DNA from 3 places in the Longispora fulva genome. Region 3 is predicted to be linked to each of the others. Evidence: riboswitches for the same ligand, from Rfam matches in the RefSeq annotation. Region 3 holds a riboswitch; each other region holds the start of a gene.
What was found. A riboswitch is a leader RNA that binds a small molecule or an ion and turns the genes downstream of it on or off. The one in region 3 is predicted to bind cobalamin.
Positions count from the first base shown of each region.

Region 1: another riboswitch for cobalamin. It lies ahead of IW245_RS17855 (ribonucleoside-diphosphate reductase subunit alpha); the one in region 3 lies ahead of IW245_RS19445 (CbtB domain-containing protein).
Region 2: another riboswitch for cobalamin. It lies ahead of IW245_RS25835 (prenyltransferase/squalene oxidase repeat-containing protein); the one in region 3 lies ahead of IW245_RS19445 (CbtB domain-containing protein).

Region 1 covers NZ_JADOUF010000001.1:4,040,428-4,046,387, forward strand. The annotation lists gene IW245_RS17850 (alpha-L-fucosidase) at 1-998, opposite strand, end outside; cobalamin riboswitch at 1,246-1,449, shown strand; gene IW245_RS17855 (ribonucleoside-diphosphate reductase subunit alpha) at 1,563-3,839, shown strand; gene IW245_RS17860 (ribonucleotide-diphosphate reductase subunit beta) at 3,839-4,834, shown strand; gene IW245_RS17865 (AfsR/SARP family transcriptional regulator) at 4,923-5,960, shown strand, end outside.
Region 2 covers NZ_JADOUF010000001.1:5,731,960-5,737,919, forward strand. The annotation lists gene IW245_RS25810 (DUF3995 domain-containing protein) at 1-37, opposite strand, end outside; gene IW245_RS25815 (TetR/AcrR family transcriptional regulator) at 94-681, shown strand; gene IW245_RS25820 (hypothetical protein) at 686-1,006, shown strand; gene IW245_RS25825 (low temperature requirement protein A) at 1,064-2,179, shown strand; gene IW245_RS25830 (S8 family serine peptidase) at 2,188-4,377, shown strand; adenosylcobalamin-variant (AdoCbl-variant) riboswitch at 4,442-4,515, shown strand; gene IW245_RS25835 (prenyltransferase/squalene oxidase repeat-containing protein) at 4,603-5,775, shown strand; gene IW245_RS25840 (hypothetical protein) at 5,772-5,960, shown strand, end outside.
Region 3 covers NZ_JADOUF010000001.1:4,381,415-4,387,374, reverse strand. The annotation lists gene IW245_RS19465 (ABC transporter ATP-binding protein) at 1-624, opposite strand, end outside; gene IW245_RS19460 (GbsR/MarR family transcriptional regulator) at 690-1,301, shown strand; gene IW245_RS19455 (TDT family transporter) at 1,471-2,736, shown strand; gene IW245_RS19450 (CbtA family protein) at 2,849-3,598, opposite strand; gene IW245_RS19445 (CbtB domain-containing protein) at 3,598-3,825, opposite strand; cobalamin riboswitch at 3,865-4,034, opposite strand; gene IW245_RS19440 (MFS transporter) at 4,152-5,378, opposite strand; gene IW245_RS19435 (GntR family transcriptional regulator) at 5,664-5,960, opposite strand, start outside.

The sequences.
Region 1 (5,960 bases), 340 kb from region 3:
AGCCGGTCGACCTCCGGTTGCGGGATCACCCCGTGGTCGTCGGGCCCGACGTTGAGCAGGTAGTTGCCGCTACTGGCGGCGATCCCGACCAGGTTGCGGGTCAACGAGGCGGTGGACTTGAAGTTGCTGTCGTAGCTCGCGTACCCCCAGTGGTCGTTGATCGTCATGCACGACTCCCACAGCTGGGCGTCGGTCGGCGTCGCGGGGATCTCCTGTTCCGGGGTTCCGAAGTCGCCGTCGGCGATCGTGCGCGTGCCGACCCGGTTGTTCACGATCGTGTTCGGCGACAGGCCCCGGACGTAGTCCTCCAGTTTCGTGCCCTCGGCTGCCGTCCACGGCGCCTCCCACTCGCCGTCGAACCACAGCTCGGCGATGTCGCCGTAGTTGGTGAGCAGCTCGCGCAGCTGGGCCCGCATCCGGGTCAGGTACGCCTGGTAGTTCGTGCTGCCGGGCTGCGCGTCGGGGTCGTGCCAGTCCCAGATCGAGTAGTAGAAGCCGAGCTTGACGCCCTGGGCGCGGGCCGCCGTGGCGAGTTCGGCGAGGATGTCGCGCTTAAACGGCGAGCGGTCGTGGATGTTCCAGTCGTTGACGGCCGTGGGCCACATCGCGAACCCGTCGTGGTGCTTGGTGGTGATCACGATGTACTTCTGCCCGCCGTTCTTCGCGGCGCTGACCACGGCGTTGGCGTCGAAGCCCGAGGGATTGAACGTGGCGGCCTTCGCCTCGTACTCGTTCCACGGGATGGCGCAGTTCCGCCGGATCCACTCGGCGTCGCGGCACACCGTGCCGTTCGACCGGGTGTACTCGCCCTTGTACGCCGAGTACAGGCCGAAGTGGATGAACATGCCGAAGTGGTCCGTCCGCCACCACTGGGTGCGGGCGGAGCTGAACGGGTCGTCGGGGACGTGGTTGTCGCCCGGCGCGGCGTGCGCGGGACCGCCGGTCACCACCAGGGCGAGGGCGAGGGCGAGTAGTGCCAGAAACGATCTGAACCGCATGGCGGCCTCCGGGGAGAGATCCGATGACCACGCTATAGTGGCGATGATACTCATCAATGTCAACGGGAGGTTACCGGGATATTTCCACCTCAGTGGACACTCCTTCCACGAAGAGATCCGATCTCAACGCGTCAGACCCGGCCGGGCCGGCCGCTGGCGTGTCGACACGCCGCGCGACCTCGGCGCGGCACCATGCGACACGACACCCCAACACTCTGTGCCTTTGCGCGCGGCCCACCACCAGATGTAGTGTCGTGCCGTTGTTGGTGCACAACCCCGCCAGGGGACGTGCGGCAAGAGGGAACCCGGTGCGAATCCGGGACTGCCCCGCAGCGGTGAGTGGGAACGAAAGCCGTCACACAGCACTGGGCGCGAGCCTGGGAAGCGACGGCCGGTAGGCGCGAGCACGACGCCCACGAGTCCGAAGACCTGCCAATGACGCGCGCGCCGGCGAAGGCGCGCGCATGTCCCGGGCCTCGTGGGCGGGCCCCGGCGGACGAGCGGACCCGTGTGCCGTTGTCGCCTCCTGCCCCGGTGCCCCTCGTGTTTCCGGGTGGGAGAACGATGACCGCAGTGCTGCACAGCCCCACGCCCGCCGAGACCGTCGCACGGTCCGCCGAGGGACTGGCCGGGGTCGACCCCGGCCGGGTCGTGCCCAACCCGTGGCCCGGGGCGACGGAGGCCGAGCTGCGGATCCGGGCCATCGAGATGGCCGCGGCGCTGGTCGCCGAGGAGCCGAACTACTCCCGGCTCGCCGCCCGGCTGCTCGCCACGCACATCACCGCCGAGGCCGCCGGCGAGGGCGTGACCTCGTTCTCCGGGTCGGTCGCCGCCAGCCACGCCGCCGGCCTGCTCGCCCCGACGATCGCCGGATTCGTGGCCCGGCACGCCGCCGAACTCGATGCCCTCGTCGACGACCAGAAGAACGACCTTTTCGAGTACTTCGGCCTGCGCACCGTCTACGACCGCTACCTGCTCCGGCACCCCGAGACCCGGCAGGTCATGGAGACCCCGCAGCACTTCTTCCTCCGGGTCGCCTGCGGGCTGGCCGCGTCCGTCGCCGAGGCCGCCGACCTCTACGCGCTGATGAGCACCCTGTCCTACCTGCCCAGCTCCCCGACCCTGTTCAACTCCGGCTCCCGGCGGCCCCAGCTGTCCAGCTGTTTCCTGCTCGACTCGCCCCGCGACGAGCTGGAGTCCATCTACGACCGGTACGCGCAGGTCGCGCGGCTGTCGAAGTACGCGGGCGGGATCGGGATCTCCTGGTCGCGGGTGCGCTCGCGCGGCTCCCTGATCCGGGGCACCAACGGGCACTCCAACGGCATCGTGCCCTGGCTGCGCACCTTCGACTCCTCGGTGGCCGCCGTCAACCAGGGCGGCCGGCGCAAGGGCGCGGCGTGCGTGTACCTGGAGACCTGGCACGCCGACGTCGAGGAGTTCCTGGAGCTGCGCGACTCGACCGGGGACGAGGCGCGGCGTACCCATAATCTGCATCTCGCGAACTGGGTGCCCGACGAGTTCATGCGCCGAGTGGAGGCCGACGCGGCGTGGTCGCTGTTCGACCCGAAGGAGGTGCCGGAACTCACCGACCTCTGGGGTTCGGAGTTCGACGCGGCCTACACGGCGGCCGAGCGGGCCGAACGCTACGTGAAGCAGATCCCGGCCCGCGACCTCTACGGCCGGATGATGCGCACCCTGGCCCAGACCGGCAACGGCTGGATGACGTTCAAGGACCAGGCCAACCGGACCTGCAACCAGACCGCGAAGCCCGAGAACGTGGTGCACCTGTCCAACCTGTGCACCGAGATCCTCGAGGTCACCAGCGACGGCGAGACGGCCGTGTGCAACCTGGGCTCGATCAACCTGGCCGCGCACTGCACCGACGCCGGCATGGACTGGGCGGCGCTGGACCGCACGGCGCGCACCGCCGTGACGTTCCTCGACCGCACCATCGACCTGACCTACTACCCGACCCCGGAGGCCGCCGAGACCAACCGGCGGTGGCGGCCGATCGGCCTGGGCGTGATGGGCCTGGCCGACGTGTTCTTCCGGCTCCGGCTGCCGTTCGACTCCGCCGAGGCCCTGGCGCTGTCCACCCGGATCGCCGAGCGGATCGCCCTCGCCGCCTACGACACGTCCGCCGGCCTCGCCGAGCAGCACGGCACCCACCCGTCCTACGCCGACACCCGGGCCGCCGACGGGGTGCTGCACCCCGACCACTGGAACGCCGCGAACTCCCCCGAGTGGGACGCCGTCCGGGCCCGGGTCGCCCGCACCGGGCTGCGCAACTCGCTCATGGTCGCCATCGCGCCCACCGCCACGATCGCGTCGATCGCCGGCTGCGCGGAGTGCATCGAGCCGCCGGTGTCCAACGTGTACAAGCGCGAGACGCTGTCCGGGGAGTTCCTCCAGGTCAACAAGTACCTGATCAGGGATCTCGTGGGTCGCGGGCTGTGGACCTCGGGGGTCCGGGACGCGATCCTACGGGCCGAGGGCTCCGTGCAGGACCTGGACCTGCCGTCCGACGTCAAGCAGCTCTACCGCACCGCGTGGGAGGTGCCGCAGAAGGCCCTGATCGACCTGGCCGCCGCGCGCACCCCCTACATCGACCAGTCCCAGTCGCTGAACCTGTTCATGGCCACCCCCACGATCGGCAAACTCTCCTCGATGTACGCCTACGCGTGGCGGGCCGGCCTGAAGACCACCTACTACCTGCGGTCGCGGCCGGCGACCCGGATCGCGCAGACGACGGTTTCCGCCACTCTGCCGACCATCGGCCCGGACGCCGAGGCCGTGGCCTGTTCCCTGGAGAACCCCGAGATCTGCGAGGCGTGCCAGTAATGCTGTTGAACCCAGGCCTGGACCTGACCCTGCGCCCCATGCGCTACCCCGACTTCTACGAGCGCTACCGGGGCGGCATCCGCAACACCTGGACCGTCGAGGAGGTCGACCTCACCGGCGACCTGCCCGACCTGGCCGCGCTGTCCGCCGGGGAGCGGCACCTCGTCAACCGGCTCGTCGCGTTCTTCGCGACCGGGGACACGATCGTGTCGAACAACCTGGTGCTGAACCTGTACCGGCACATCAACGCGCCCGAGGCCCGGCTGTACCTGTCCCGCCAGCTGTTCGAGGAGGCGGTGCACGTCCAGTTCTACCTGACGCTGCTGGACACGTACCTGCCCGACGACAAGGACCGGGCCGAGGCGTTCTCCGCCGTCGAACACATCCCGTCGATCCGGGCGAAGGCCCAGTTCTGCTTCCGGTGGATCGACTCACTGCACGATCTGCGGTCGCTCCAGACCCGCGAGGACCGGCGCGCCTTCCTGCTCAACCTGATCTGCTTCGCCGCCTGCATCGAGGGCCTGTTCTTCTACGGAGCCTTCGCCTACGTGTACTGGCTGCGGTCCCGCGGCCTCCTCGACGGCCTGGCGACCGGCACGAACTGGGTGTTCCGCGACGAGTCCATGCACATGGACTTCGCGTTCGCCGTCGTGGACGTGGTCCGCGCCGAGGAACCTTCGCTCTTCGACGACTCCCTCGGCGCGCAGGTGACGACCATGATCGAGGAGGCCGTCGAGGCGGAGCTGGCGTTCGCCGAGGACCTGTGCGGCGACGGGCTGGCCGGCATGACGGCCACGGACATGCGCTCCTACCTGGAGTACGTGGCCGACCAGCGGCTCGCCCGGCTGGGGCTCCCGGCGCGGTACGGGTCGGCGAACCCGTTCCCGTTCATGGCGTTGCAGGACGTGCAGGAGCTGGCGAACTTCTTCGAACGGCGGGTGACGGCGTACCAGACGGCCGTCGGCGGGACCGTCAGCCTCGACGAGGACTTCTAGGCGGGCGACGGAGGTGTCTGACCGCCGGAAACCGGGGCAGGCACCTCCGTAACAGATGAATGGTCTTGATCTTCGGTAGGGTGGGCCGGTGGAGTTCCGCCTGCTGGGTACCGTCGAGGCGACCGCAGCGGGGCAATCGGTCTACATCGGACAGCGCCGGGAACGTCGCCTGCTGGGGATCCTGCTCACCCGGCTGCCGCACCCGGTCGGCGTGGAACAGTTCATCGACCTGCTGTGGGGGGACGAGGCACCCCTCGAGGCGCGCGCCGCACTCCAGGTGCACGTCTCCCGGCTCCGGCGAAGCCTGGCCGACGCCGGGGTCCAGCTGAACCGGGCCGCGTCCGGGTACACCCTGAACGTCGACCCGGAACAGGTGGACCTGCACAGGTTCCGGGACCTGTGCGACCGGATCCGGACCGGACCGCGGGACCTCCCCGCCCTGCTCGCCGAGGCCGGCGCGCTCTACCAGGGTCCACTCCTCGGCGACGACGGCACGGAACGACTCCGCCGGGCACTGTGTCCCTGGCTCGACGAACTGTGGATGTCCACCCGGGAGTCCGCGGTCGAGACCACCGTCCGCCGGGGCGGGCACCCCCTCGCCGAGCTGGCCGAACTCGTCGCCGCGCACCCCGTCCGGGAGCGGCTCGCGAGCCTGCAGGTTCTCGCCCTGCACCGCGCGGGGCGGCGCGACGAGGCACTCGCGGCGTTCGAGCGGGCAAGGTCCGCGCTCGCCGACCAGCTCGGACTCGATCCCGGCCCCGAGCTGCGCCGAGCCTACGAGACGGTGCTGCACACCCCCGCCGTCCCCGCCCCGGCCCAGCTGCCGCCGGGCATCTTCGACTTCACCGGCCGTACGGAACCGCTCGCCGCACTCGACGGGTTCCTCACCCTGCGCGGCACCGTGGTGATCAGCACGATCGCGGGGACCGGCGGGGTCGGCAAGACCGCGCTGGCTCTGCACTGGGCGCACCGGGTCCGCGACCAGTTCCCCGACGGGCAGCTCTACGTCAACCTGCACGGCCACTCCGCGACCACCCCGGTCGGGCCGATGGAGGCGCTCGGCAGGTTCCTCCGCGCCCTGGGTTGTCCCCCCGAGGACATCCCCACCGAGATCGACGAGGCCGCC
Region 2 (5,960 bases), 1.4 Mb from region 3:
CCAATGTCACGGCCGCGACGCCCGCTGCGATTCTCATCGGGTACTCCGATCCATACAGTTGTGTACGGAAGACCATACAGTACTGTATGTTGTATGCCGAAACCCCGACTGACCAGGGAAGACTGGACCCGGGCCGCCCTGGCTGCGATGTCGCGGGGCGGTCCAGCTGCGGTGGCCGTCGACCCGCTGGCCAAGATCCTCGGCGCGACCAGGGGCAGCTTCTACTGGCACTTCACCGACCGCGAGGCCCTCCTGGTCGCCGCCCTCGAACTGTGGGAACAGGTCGCCACCGAGGACCTGATCGCGGTGATGGAGAAGATCCGCAACCCGCTCGACCGGCTCCGCACCCTGCTGCACGAGGCCCTCCGGGACCGCCGGCCGAACGACGTCCACCTGGAGCCGGCGATCGTCGCGCACGCCCACGACCCGGTCGTCGCCCCGGTGCTGCGCCGGGTCACCGAGCGGCGGATCGGCTATCTCACGGAGTGCTACCGGCAGCTCGGCATGGCCCCGGACGCGGCCCGCCGGCAGGGCGTCGTGGCGTACGCGACATATCTGGGCTGGGTCGAACTGCGGGCCGCCGCGCCGGACATCGTCCCGGAGGTCACCAGGGACGCCTCCGCCATGGATCACCTTCTTGGTCAATTGACGCCGAAGACGGGCAATGACCACCTAGCGTGACCATATGAAGAAATGGGTGATCGCCCTCATCATCGGTCTGGTGGTCCTGCTGATCTGCTGCGGGGTCGGCCTCTTCGTGTTCTACAAGTTCTTCGACAAGGCGACCGCCACCCGCAGCGCGTACGACAGCGTCCAGGAGGGGGAGTCGCGCTCGGACGCCGAGAACGCGATGGGCAGCAGCGGGCTGCCGTCCGACCAGACGAAGAACCCGCCGTCGGGTACCGAGTGCCGGATGTGGATCAACCGCGACACCGCCAAGGAGGGCTTCGAGCTCTGCTACACCGACGGCCGGGTGAGCACGAAGACGACGTTCGCCGTGAACTGACCCCCGCCGGTGGCAACGCGGTTGCCGCTCCGGGGCATCGGCGGGGATGATCTTCGGGTGGATCTCACCGAGCAGCGCGTCACCTGGGCGGAGCTCTTCCTCGACCTGGTCTGGGTCTTCGCCGTCACCCAGATCGCGGGGGTGCTCGCCACCGCCGCCGGCCCGCTGGACATCGTCCGGGCCCTCCTGCTCCTCGCCCCACTGTGGTGGGGCTGGGTCGGCGTCACCCTGCTCGGCAACCTCACCGGCGCCCGGCTCGACGGGGCCCGCGGCCGGCTGACCCTGTTCGCGCTGGCCGGGTGCGGGCTGGGCATGGCCATCGCCGCCCCGCACGGCTTCAGCCGGTGGGGCGGCCTGGCCCTCGTCGGGTTCTACACGCTGCTCCGGCTGCTGCTCTGGCTCGCCGCCGTCCCGATCGTCGGCGCGCGGCACCTCGACCCGTTCTCGGTCACCCTGCTGGTGACCTGCCCCCTGTACCTGGTCGGCGCCCTCCTCGACGGGCCGTGGCGGCTCGGGGTCTGGTTCCTGGCGGCGTTCGTCGGGCCGTTCGTTTTCCGGCCCAAGGTCAAGGGCCACCGGTTCGAGGCCTCGCACCTGCCCGAGCGGTTCGGGCTGTTCGTGATCATCGCGCTGGGCGAGAGCGTCGTGGCGATCGGCGGGCAGGCCACCGGGAAGCTCTCCGACTGGGCGACGATCCCCCTTGCCCTGGTCACGATCGTGGGACTGTGGTGGACGTACTTCCACTACGGCGCGCCCGCCGTCCGGCACGCGTTGGAGACCGACCCGGTCCAGGCCAGGATCGTGCGCCAGGTGTTCAGCGTCGCGCACTTCGGGTACGTGTTCGCGATCATCCTCATCGCCGTCGGGCTGAAGAAGACGGTCGGACACCCGTTCGACCTGCCGCACAAGCCGGCCGAACTCATGCTCGCGCCCGGGGTGGCGCTCTATCTCGCCGGGTTCTGCTACGCCCGGTGGCGGATGTTCGGCGCGGCCCTGTGGCCCCGGCTCGGCGGCGCGCTCGCGGGCGTCGCACTCGCGTTCGCGGCGCCGTTCCTGCCGCAGATTCTCACGGCGGGCCTGGTCACGGCGGTGCTGCTCGCCGTGAACGGGATCGAGGCCTGGGTCGTCGAGACTGGCCGAACGCTGCCGGTGGTGGCTCTGCGACGCGGATAATGTCGCGTATGCGGGGAGTCGGGGTGTGGGCCGTCGGGGTCACCGGCGTCCTGCAGACCGGCGGCTGGATCGCCGACGAGATCCCGGCGGCACTCAGCCTGCCCCGCCCGCCGTCCTGGGTGTGGGCCATGCTCTGCCTGGTCAACGCCGTGCTGGTGTTCGCGCCGGCGGAGCTGCTGTCCCAGCGCGGCCGGAACCCCGCCGCCCGGATGGCCGGCCAGATCTGGGCGACGGCGGCGGTGGCGCTGGCGTTGATGGGGCTGGCCCGGCTCGTACCCATCCCGCACGACGAACTTTCCCTCGGCTCCCTGGCCGTGCTCACCGGCCTGGTGGCCGTCGGAGTACGGGTGTTCCGGGGGTGGCAGCGGCCCGCCGGCCGGCCCAGCGGCTGGGCCGTCGCGGTCGGGCTCGCCTGCCTGCTGCCCTGGCTGGTGTTCGGCGCGCTCGGCGGGCGGCTGGAGACGGCGATGGCGGTCCTCGCCGGCATCGCGGCCGGCGCGCTGGCCCGCTCGGTGCTCGACGGCCGGTTCTGGGCGGCGTTCGGCGGCGACCGGTTCCTCGCCGGCTCCGTCGCCGGAGTGGCGCTGTGCGTCCTGGCCGCCGGGATCGGCGCGTTCGGCATCAACCTCTTCGAACTCCTGCTCCTGCCGCCGTTGGGCTACGTGGCGGCCCGGCTGCGGCACACCTGGCTGCTGGTCGCGATCGCCGCCCTGGGGCCGCTGGCCTTCGTGGACCCCGAGGAGATGAACTTCGTCCTCGGCTTCTCCGACGTGCTGTTCTACGGGGTGGTCTCCGCGCTGTGCTCCGGGGCCATCGCCGCGGTGGCCGGGTTCGTGCTGCCCGGGACCCTGCGGCGCGGGTTCGCGGCGGCGCTGGTGATGACCGTGGTGGCCGGGTCGGCGTACGCGCTGCTCGGCAGCCCCGACTTCTACGGCAACCGACTCTTCGTGATCATGAAAGCCCAGGCGGCCGTGCAGGGCCTCGCCGGGCCGGTCGAGGTGCACCGCAAGCTCGTCGACACCGCGGAGACCAGCCAGGCGGACCTCCGCGAGCTGCTGACCAGCAAACACATCCCCTTCACCCCGTACTACCTGGTCAACGCCATCGAGCTCGACGGCGGCCCGGTGCTCCGCCTCCGGCTGGCCGCCCGCGCGGACGTCGACCGGGTCCTGATCAGCCAGCGGCTCCGCCCGATCAAGGAACGCGGCGAGCCCGACACCGGCACCCCCGGCCCGCTGACCGGCCCCACCTGGGACATCCGGAGCATCGGGGCCGACCGGGTCTGGCAGGACCTCGGGGTACGCGGCGCCGGCACCCTGGTCGGGCACGTCGATACCGGGGCCGACGGGCACCACCCGGCGCTCGCGGGGGGCTTCCGGGGCGGGGCCGACTCGTGGTTCGACCCCTGGTACCACTCCGGCGAGCCCCAGGACCTCGACGGCCACGGGACGGGCACCGCGAGCCTCGCCGTCGGCCGGGGCGGGGTCGGCGTGGCCCCCGACGCGCAGTGGATCGGCTGCTCGAACACCGCGCGGAACATGGCGAGCCCCGGGCTGCACCTGGACTGCCTGCAGTTCGTGTTCGCGCCGTTCCCGGCGGGCGGGGATCCGTTCAGGGACGGCGACCCGACCCGCGGGGCCCGGATCCTGACCAACTCGTGGGACTGCACCGACGAGGAGGGCTGCGACGCCCAGTCGCTGTACCCGGCTGCCAGAGCCCTGGAGGCCGCCGGCGTGTTCGTGGCGGCGGCAGCCGGCAACTCTGGGCCGTTCTGCCGGAGCATCACTGAGCCACTGGCCACGTATCCGCAGGTCACCACCGTGGGGGCCACGAACAAGGATGACCAGATCGCGTCGTACTCCAGCCGGGGCCCGGTCGGCCCGCTCGTGAAGCCCGACATCCTGGCCCCGGGGACCGACGTCGTCCTGGCCCGGCCGGGCGGCGGCTATGGCACGGCGTTCGGCACCTCGATGTCGACGCCGCTGGTGGCCGGGGTGGTGGCCCTGATGTGGTCGGCGAACCCGGCCCTGGTCGGGGACCTGGCCAGGACCCGGTCGATCCTGGCGCTGACCGCCCGGCCCACGGTGAAGATCCCGCCGTCGCACCACCTGTTCGAGCAGAGGAACTGCGGCAAAGTCGGCAATCCGGGCATCGTCGACGCGTATGCAGCGGTGTCGATGGCCCAAGGGCGGTCCTGACCCGGCGTGATCCACAACATGCCTGGTTGACAGTGGTGACGGCCCTCGGAACACTGACCATCAGTGACCGAGTGGGGAAAGTCCGGTGAGATTCCGGCGCTGACCCGCAACGGTAAGAGCCCGAGCACCCGCCGGTCACGTCGGTACACCCTCCCGTCGTGGTCTACGGGATGGCGCCCGGGGCCTCCGGGATCCATCATGGACCCGGACTGTAAAGGCCGAAATATGCGCAGATCCATGCTCCTGCCGGTCGCCGCCGTGGCCCTGAGCCTCGGGCTCGCCGCCCCGGCCCAGGCCGCCCCCACCGTCACCAAGGACGCCGCCCAGGCCGCCGCCGGCTGGCTGGCCACCCAGCTCAAGGACGGCGATCGCCTGCAGTCCTCCGGCTACGACGACGCCGGCCTGACCATCGACGCGGTCCTCGCGTTCGACGCGGTCGGCGTGGCCGGCGACGCCGCCGCCAAGGCCACCACGTGGCTGACCAAGCCCGACAGCGTCGCGAACTACGTCGGCGACGGCGTCAAGGAGTCCTACGCCGGCGCGCACGCCAAACTCGCGCTCCTCGCCCTGGCCCAGGGCCGCGACCCCGAGGCGGTCGGCGGTCGCAAGCTGTTCACCGAGCTGGCCGCACTCCAGGAGGAGTCGGGCCGCTACTCCGACAAGTCCGAGTACGGCAACTTCAGCAACACCTTCGGCCAGTCGTTCGCCGTGCTCGCCCTTCAGCGCACCCCGGCCAAGGCCCCGAAGAAAGCCGTGGACTTCCTGGTCGCCAGCCAGTGCGCCGACGGCGGGTTCCCGCAGGACTTCGCGCAGTCCACGTGCGTCAGCAGCGTCGACGCGACCGGCCTGGTCGTGCAGGCCCTGCTCGCCAGCGGGAAGTCGGCGGAAGCCACCAAGGCCCTCGACTGGCTGACCGGCCGGCAGCAGGCGGGCGGCGGGTTCACCTCCGGCGTCGCGGTGCCCGACAAGGACCACCCGGTCAACGCCAACAGCACCGGCAACGCCCTCGCAGCCCTGCGGGCCGGCGGCCGCACCGTTGCGGGGGACAAGGCCGCCGCGTACCTGACCGGTCTGCAGATCGGTTGTGCCGGGCCGGCCGACCAGCGCGGCGCGATCACGTTCGACGGCACGTTCACCGCCGGCAAGGCCCCCCGGGCCACGGCCGGCGCGCTGTTCAGCCTCGCCAAGGGCTCACTGGCCACGGTCAGCGACAAGGGCATCGCGGCCGGCGCCCCGAGCCTCGACTGCACCGTGCCGGCCACCTCCGCCCCGGCCACCGCCGGACCGCAGCTGCCCGTCACCGGCGCCCCGACCGGGCTTCTGGCCACGACCGGTGCCGCGCTGCTGGTCCTGGGCATGCTGGTCGTGACCCTGGCCCGGCGTCGGCGCTCGGCGTGACCCTCCGACGGCTCCTCGCCGCCGCGGCCTGTGCCGCGGCGGCGGTCGTCGTCCCAGCCGCCCCGGCACAGGCCGCCTGCTCGGGGGTGACCGTCGTCGTGGACTTCGGGTCGCTCGGCGGCGGCGTGCAGACCCGGTGCGCCGGCGGCGACCCGGGCACCGGCCTGGCGGCGCTGGACTCCGCC
Region 3 (5,960 bases):
GAGCCGGCCCTCGCGCAGGATGCCGACCCGGTCCGCGACGGCCTGCACCTCGCTCATGATGTGCGAGGACATGAACACTGTCTGCCCGTTGTCCCGGGCCTCGGTGACCAGCTCCAGGAACGTGCGCTGCACGAGCGGGTCCAGCCCGGACGTGGGCTCGTCGAGAATGAGCAGCTCAGGGGCGTGCATGAACGCCTGCACCAGGCCAACCTTCTGCCGGTTGCCCTTGGACAGGCTGTGGATCCGGGCGGTGAGGTCGAGGTCGAGCCGCTCGGCGAGCGCCGGGATCCGCGCGCCGGCCCCGTCGCCGCGCAGCGCGCCGAGGAACGCCAGGCACTCCCGGACGGTCTGCCGCCCGTCGACCACGAAGTCGCCGGCCAGGTAGCCGAGGCGGCGGTGCAGGGCGACGGCGTCGGTCCGGGGGTCGAGGCCCAGCACCCGGGCGGTGCCGCCGGTGGGCCGGATCAGGTCGAGGAGGATTCGGATGGTGGTGGACTTCCCGGCGCCGTTGGGTCCGAGATAGCCGAATATTTCGCCCTGTTTCACGTCGAGCGTGAGCCCCGCGAGGCCCCGCCGTCGACCGTAGGTCTTCGTCAGCCCGTCGAGCTGCAGCACCGTATCCATAACTCGGACACTACTGAAGTTTCACAAACTTGTAAAGCTTCCGAAGGCTGTGGCAAGCTGGGATCATGACCGAGACCCGCCGGCCAGCCCACGCCGACCCCAGCCGCCCCGCGAACGCGCCGCCCGCCGTCGGGCCCGCGATCGGTTCGCGCGAAGTGGGAACCGCGATCGGCTCGCCCGAGGTGGGGACCGCCGCGTCGCGCGACCGTCGGGCCGTTCCCGCGTTGCACGACGCCGCCGAGCGCCTCGCCCTCGTCCTCGTCGAGAACGGCATGCAGCGGATGGCCGCCCGGGTGTTCTGCGCCGTCCTGTTCGCCGAGCAGGAGACCGTGACCGCCGGGGACATCGCCGAGCGGCTCGACGTCAGCGCCGGCGCGGTGTCCGGGGCGATCAAGACCCTGATCACGGTCGGGCTGATCGAACGGGTGCCGGCCCCCGGCAGCCGCCGCGACCACTTCCGGTTCCAGTCCGACGCGTGGGCCACGTTGCTGGCCAGCAAGAACCAGGTGCTGACCGTGATGCGGGCCGCCGCGGACGAGGGGATCGCCGCGGCCGGGGTCGACAGCCCGGCGGGGGAACGGCTCGCGGAGATGCGCGACTTCCACAGCTACATGCTCGAGGAGACCGACCTGATGCTCCAACGCTGGCACGCCTACCGCCAACGGCCCCGCATCTAGCCCGGGGCTGGTCCCGCCCGGCCCCTGCCCTGCCCGGGCCCGCCACCGCCCAGGGCCCAGGGCGCGTCCTGCCTGCCCGGGCGTGGCCGCTCGGCCCATAGGGCATCCCTATGGCATGGAAGGCAATGGACCTCTACCGACCTGCGGAAACCCGGCCGAGACTGGGGTCATGAGGAACTTCGGCCCCAACTGGTTCGCATCCGTGATGGGCACCGGCATCGTCGCCACCTCCGCGGCCACCCTGCCGTACGCCGCCCCGGCACTGCGCCCGTTCGCCGTCGGCGTCTGGCTGCTGGCGGCCCTGACCCTCGCGGCTGTCACCGCGGCCTTCCTCACCACCCGCCGCCCGCGCCCCGACCACGGGGCCACGACGACCGGCCGGAATGAGGCGCGCTTCGACCGGGCGATCCCGATCCCCGGCCGGAGCGGGACCAGCCGGGGCCGCGCCGACCGCGCACCCGGTGGGGCCGGACATCGCCGGACCCCCGGAGCCGAGGCGGACCACGCCACGGCCCAGTTCTACGGAGCCCCGCCCATGGCGCTGCTCACCGTCGGCGCCGGGGCGCTCCTCCTCGGCCGTGACCTGCTCGGCACGGACCTGGCCCTCACCGTCGACGCCGTACTGTGGACCCTCGGCACCCTGCTGGGACTCGTCAGCGCCGTGGCCGTCCCGTACCGGATGATGAGCAGGCCCGGGCAGTCCCCGGAGCCGGCGTCCCCGACCTGGCTGCTGCCCGTCGTCGCGCCGATGGTCTCCGCGTCGACCGGCGCGCTGCTCGTGCCGCACCTGCCCGCCGGCCAGCCCCGGCTCGACCTGCTGCTCGCCTGCTACGCGCTGTTCGGGGTCAGCCTGCTGGCCACGCTGGTGATCCTGCCCCAGGTGTGGGCCCGGCTCGTCCGGCAGCCGCTCGCCGTCGCGGCCGTCCCGACCCTGTGGATCGTGCTCGGGCCGCTCGGCCAGTCCGTGACCGCCGTGAACCTGCTCGGCGACGCCGCGCGCACCGCCGTCGACGGGCCGACCGCCGGGGCGCTGCAGATGTTCGGCCTCGTCTACGGGGTGCCCGTCCTCGGCTTCGCCCTGCTCTGGATCGCCGTCGCCGGGCTGCTCACGGCCCGCGCGGCCCGGGGCGGACTGCCGTTCACGATGACGTGGTGGAGCTTCACGTTCCCGGTCGGCACGTGCGTCACGGCGGCCACGGGCCTGGCGCACCGCACCGGATCGCAGGCGTTCGCCGTGCTCGCCGTCGCGCTGTTCGCCGTACTCGTGACGGCCTGGGCCACGGTGGCGACGCGGACGGTGCACTCCCTGGTGACCGGCGGTCCGGTGGCCGCGCCCCACCCTGCCGCGACCAGCGCGACGACGGGTCGGCCCAGCGTGGACGGGGAGTCTGCCCACCCGGACGCGGACGCCAGACTGGCACTCGCCCGGCGGTGACAGGTCACCTACCGTCGCCAGGCCGGTCCGTCAGCTCCGGGCGCACACGACCGTGAACACCAACGGGCGCGGTCCCCGGAAGGGGGAGCCGCGCCCGCTGGCGTCGGTCGTTCTAGGAGGCCGCGACAGCCTCGGGCACCGCGCCGCGCGCCGCGGACGTCCGCAGCCCCAGCAGCCCCAGCAGCCCGAGCACCGCGCCCATCGCGATCCACAGGATCACCATGGTGCCCGCCGACAGGACCCGGAAGTCCCACAGCAGCGTCGGCGGCACCTCGACCGGGTCCGTGTTGTTCGGCAGGATGACGAACATCAGCACCAGCGCCACCACCGGCACGGCCGTCACCACGACATGCCGCAACGGGGCGGAAGCACCCCTGCTGACCAGCCAGGAGTGCAGCAGCAGCGCACCGGCGACGGCCACCAGGCCCATCACGGTCGCGGCGAGCCAGGCGTCCGTCCGGCCGTCCACCGTGTCCCCGCTGCCGACCCCGGGCGGGTTCGCCGGGTAGCGCAGGAACGGCAGCAGCCACACGCCCACCAGCCCGGCCGTGGCCAGCCGCAGCGAGCGGCCCCACGCGTCCGAGCCGAGGTCGGAGCGGTGCACCACGTAGTACACCAGGCCGAACAGGGCGCCGAGGGCAAGGCCCACGGCCAGCAGCGCGACCATCAGGCCGAAGTGCTGCTCACCCCGGGTGAACACCTCGACTCCGACCTCGCCGGCCGCGGCCGACCGGGCGGACTCGATGTCCACGGCCTTGTCCATGACCGGCTCGGCGATCAGGCGGGCGAACCCGCCGGCGAGCACGCCGGAGACGCCGCCGGCCAGGAGACCCCGGCCGAGCAGCGAGAGAACCGGGGTCATCAGTGGCAGGGTGCGCCGGCGACGTGCCGGGCGTCGTGGGCGAACTCGTGCACGAAGTTGCTGTCGAACGACAGCTTGCCGAGCAGCGGGGCGAGCAGCGCGCCCTGGTCGATGAACACCGCGTACAGCGTCAGCAGGGCGAGAACGACCGCCGTGCCGATGATGATCCCGTCCCGGATCGGACGCAGGGTGACCCCGGCGCCGACAACGGCGCCCGGAGTGGTCATGGAAGCCATCTCGTACTCCTCTCCGGGGTGTCCCGCCCCGGTATCGGGAGAACGACGGGTCAGTGTCCTGACTCCCGGATCGTCGTCGCCCCTCGGCCTTCCCGCCTTCGGGGCAGTGGCCGCGTACGAGGGAGAACTCCCCGGTCACAGTGGCGGGACCGTCCCGGACTTACACCGGAGTTCCTGCGCACCGTCGCCTCATCTTTAATTTGTGCGCACTCAGCATTGACGCAGCGTGCTCCACAGTCAACCCGACGGTAGTGCCGTTCGTCACATCCGAACGTACCCCGACCACATCGAACCGGACCCGAACGGGCGGGCAGGGATCACGTCCCCGGCTCCGCGACGGCGGACAGCCGCCGCACGCCCCGTACCGCGAACAGCGCCAACGCCGACGGCACCCCCACCAGCGTCATCACCGCGAGCGTCGGATGCAGCCCGAACGCGTCGGCCGCCGGCCCGGCCAGCGCCATCCCCACCGGCATCGACCCCACGGTGACCAGCAGGTCGAACGACGTCACCCGCGACAGCGAACCCTCCGGGATGTGGGTCTGCAACGCCGTCTCCCACAACGTGAAGCACAACGACACCGCGACCCCGGTCACCCCCTCCAGCACCGCGATCACGGCCAGTGACCCGCCGCCACCGATGATCAGCGCCTGACACGAGCCCACGGCCAACGCCGCCGCGGCGACCAGCAGCGGACGCCCCGGCCGCCAGCGCAGCGCGACCACGTCGCCCACGATGGACCCCACCCCGAACGCCGCGACCACCACGGCCCAGCCCGACGCCCCGCCCAGCTCCCGCTCGGCGAGCACCGGGCCGAGGACGAACACCGAGGGCAGGACGACCAGGTGGTACACGGCGGTGGCGGTCAGGGTCGACCACACCCAGCTGCGGCTCCGCACCGCCCGGAACCCGTCGCGCAACTCCGCGAGGAAGTCCCCTGCCCGCTCCGGCGCCCCCGCCCGGGGCCGCAACCTGGCCAGGAACACCGCGCTCACCGCGAACGTCGCGGCGTCCGCCGCCAACGCGCCCCCCGGCCCGAACGCCACCACGAGACCACCGGCGAGCGCCGGCCCCGCGACGAGCCCGGCGGACATCACGAGGCCGCGCAACGCGTTGGCCTCCTGCAACCGCTCGGGCCGCACGGTCAGGGGCACGAGCCCGGCGAGCGCCGGACTGAAGAACGCGTCGGCCGTGCCGAAGATCGCCATCAGCGCCACCAGGTGCCAGACCCGGGCGTCCCCGCCGGCGAGCAGGGTCGCGGCCACGACCTGGGTGCCGCAGCGCACCACATCCGACACCAGCATCACCCGGTGCCGGGGCAACCGGTCCGCCCATACCCCGCCGACCAGTGTGAACAGCAGGAACGGCACGGTCGCCGCCGCGATCACCCAGCCCACGTCGGCCGCCGTCCCGCCGATGGCCAGCACCGCGAACGGCAGCGCCACGAACGTCACCCGGTCGCCCAGGGTAGACAGCGCCTGCCCGGCGAACAGCAGCGCGAACTGCCTCTCCTCGCGCAACACGGCCGGCAGGGGAATCCTCATCCCGGGATTGTGTCCGCCCAGCCCCGCCCGGGCCACCGGTTTAGAAACCCTCTCAACCCGTCAGACGATTACGGAGGGGACCGACCCGGCATCCGACGGCGACCCTGGGCCGGACGGCACCGCAACGCCCGCGCCGCCTGGCCCGACCCCCGTCGAGTAGCCCGGCTCTCTGAGTCGACGGGTCCCGGGCCGCGCTCGGCGGTGCTGGCGCTGGGCGGCCGGGCCCCGGCACGCTGGGCGGGGCCGATGGGAGCTGGGGCAGGGACCTCCGTAACCGTCTTGTGGTCAGGCCAGGAAGACGTCCGGCCCGTCCTCCAGGTGGGGGCGGGGGCCCGGCACCTTGTAGTCGTCGGTCAGCAGGGTCGTCGGGCCGGGCCAGGTCGACTGGGTGACCTCGATCGTGCGCCGGTCGGCGTCGAAGGCCGTGTGCAGCAGGGTCAACACCGGGGTGTCCGCCCTGATCTGCAGGGTCTCGGCCTCCTCCCGGGTGGGCAGCCGGGCGCTGAGCTGGTCGGTCGCGTACACGTACCGCCGGCCGGTGGCCTCCTCGACCTCCTGGTAGAGCGGCCGGGTCAGCGGGGC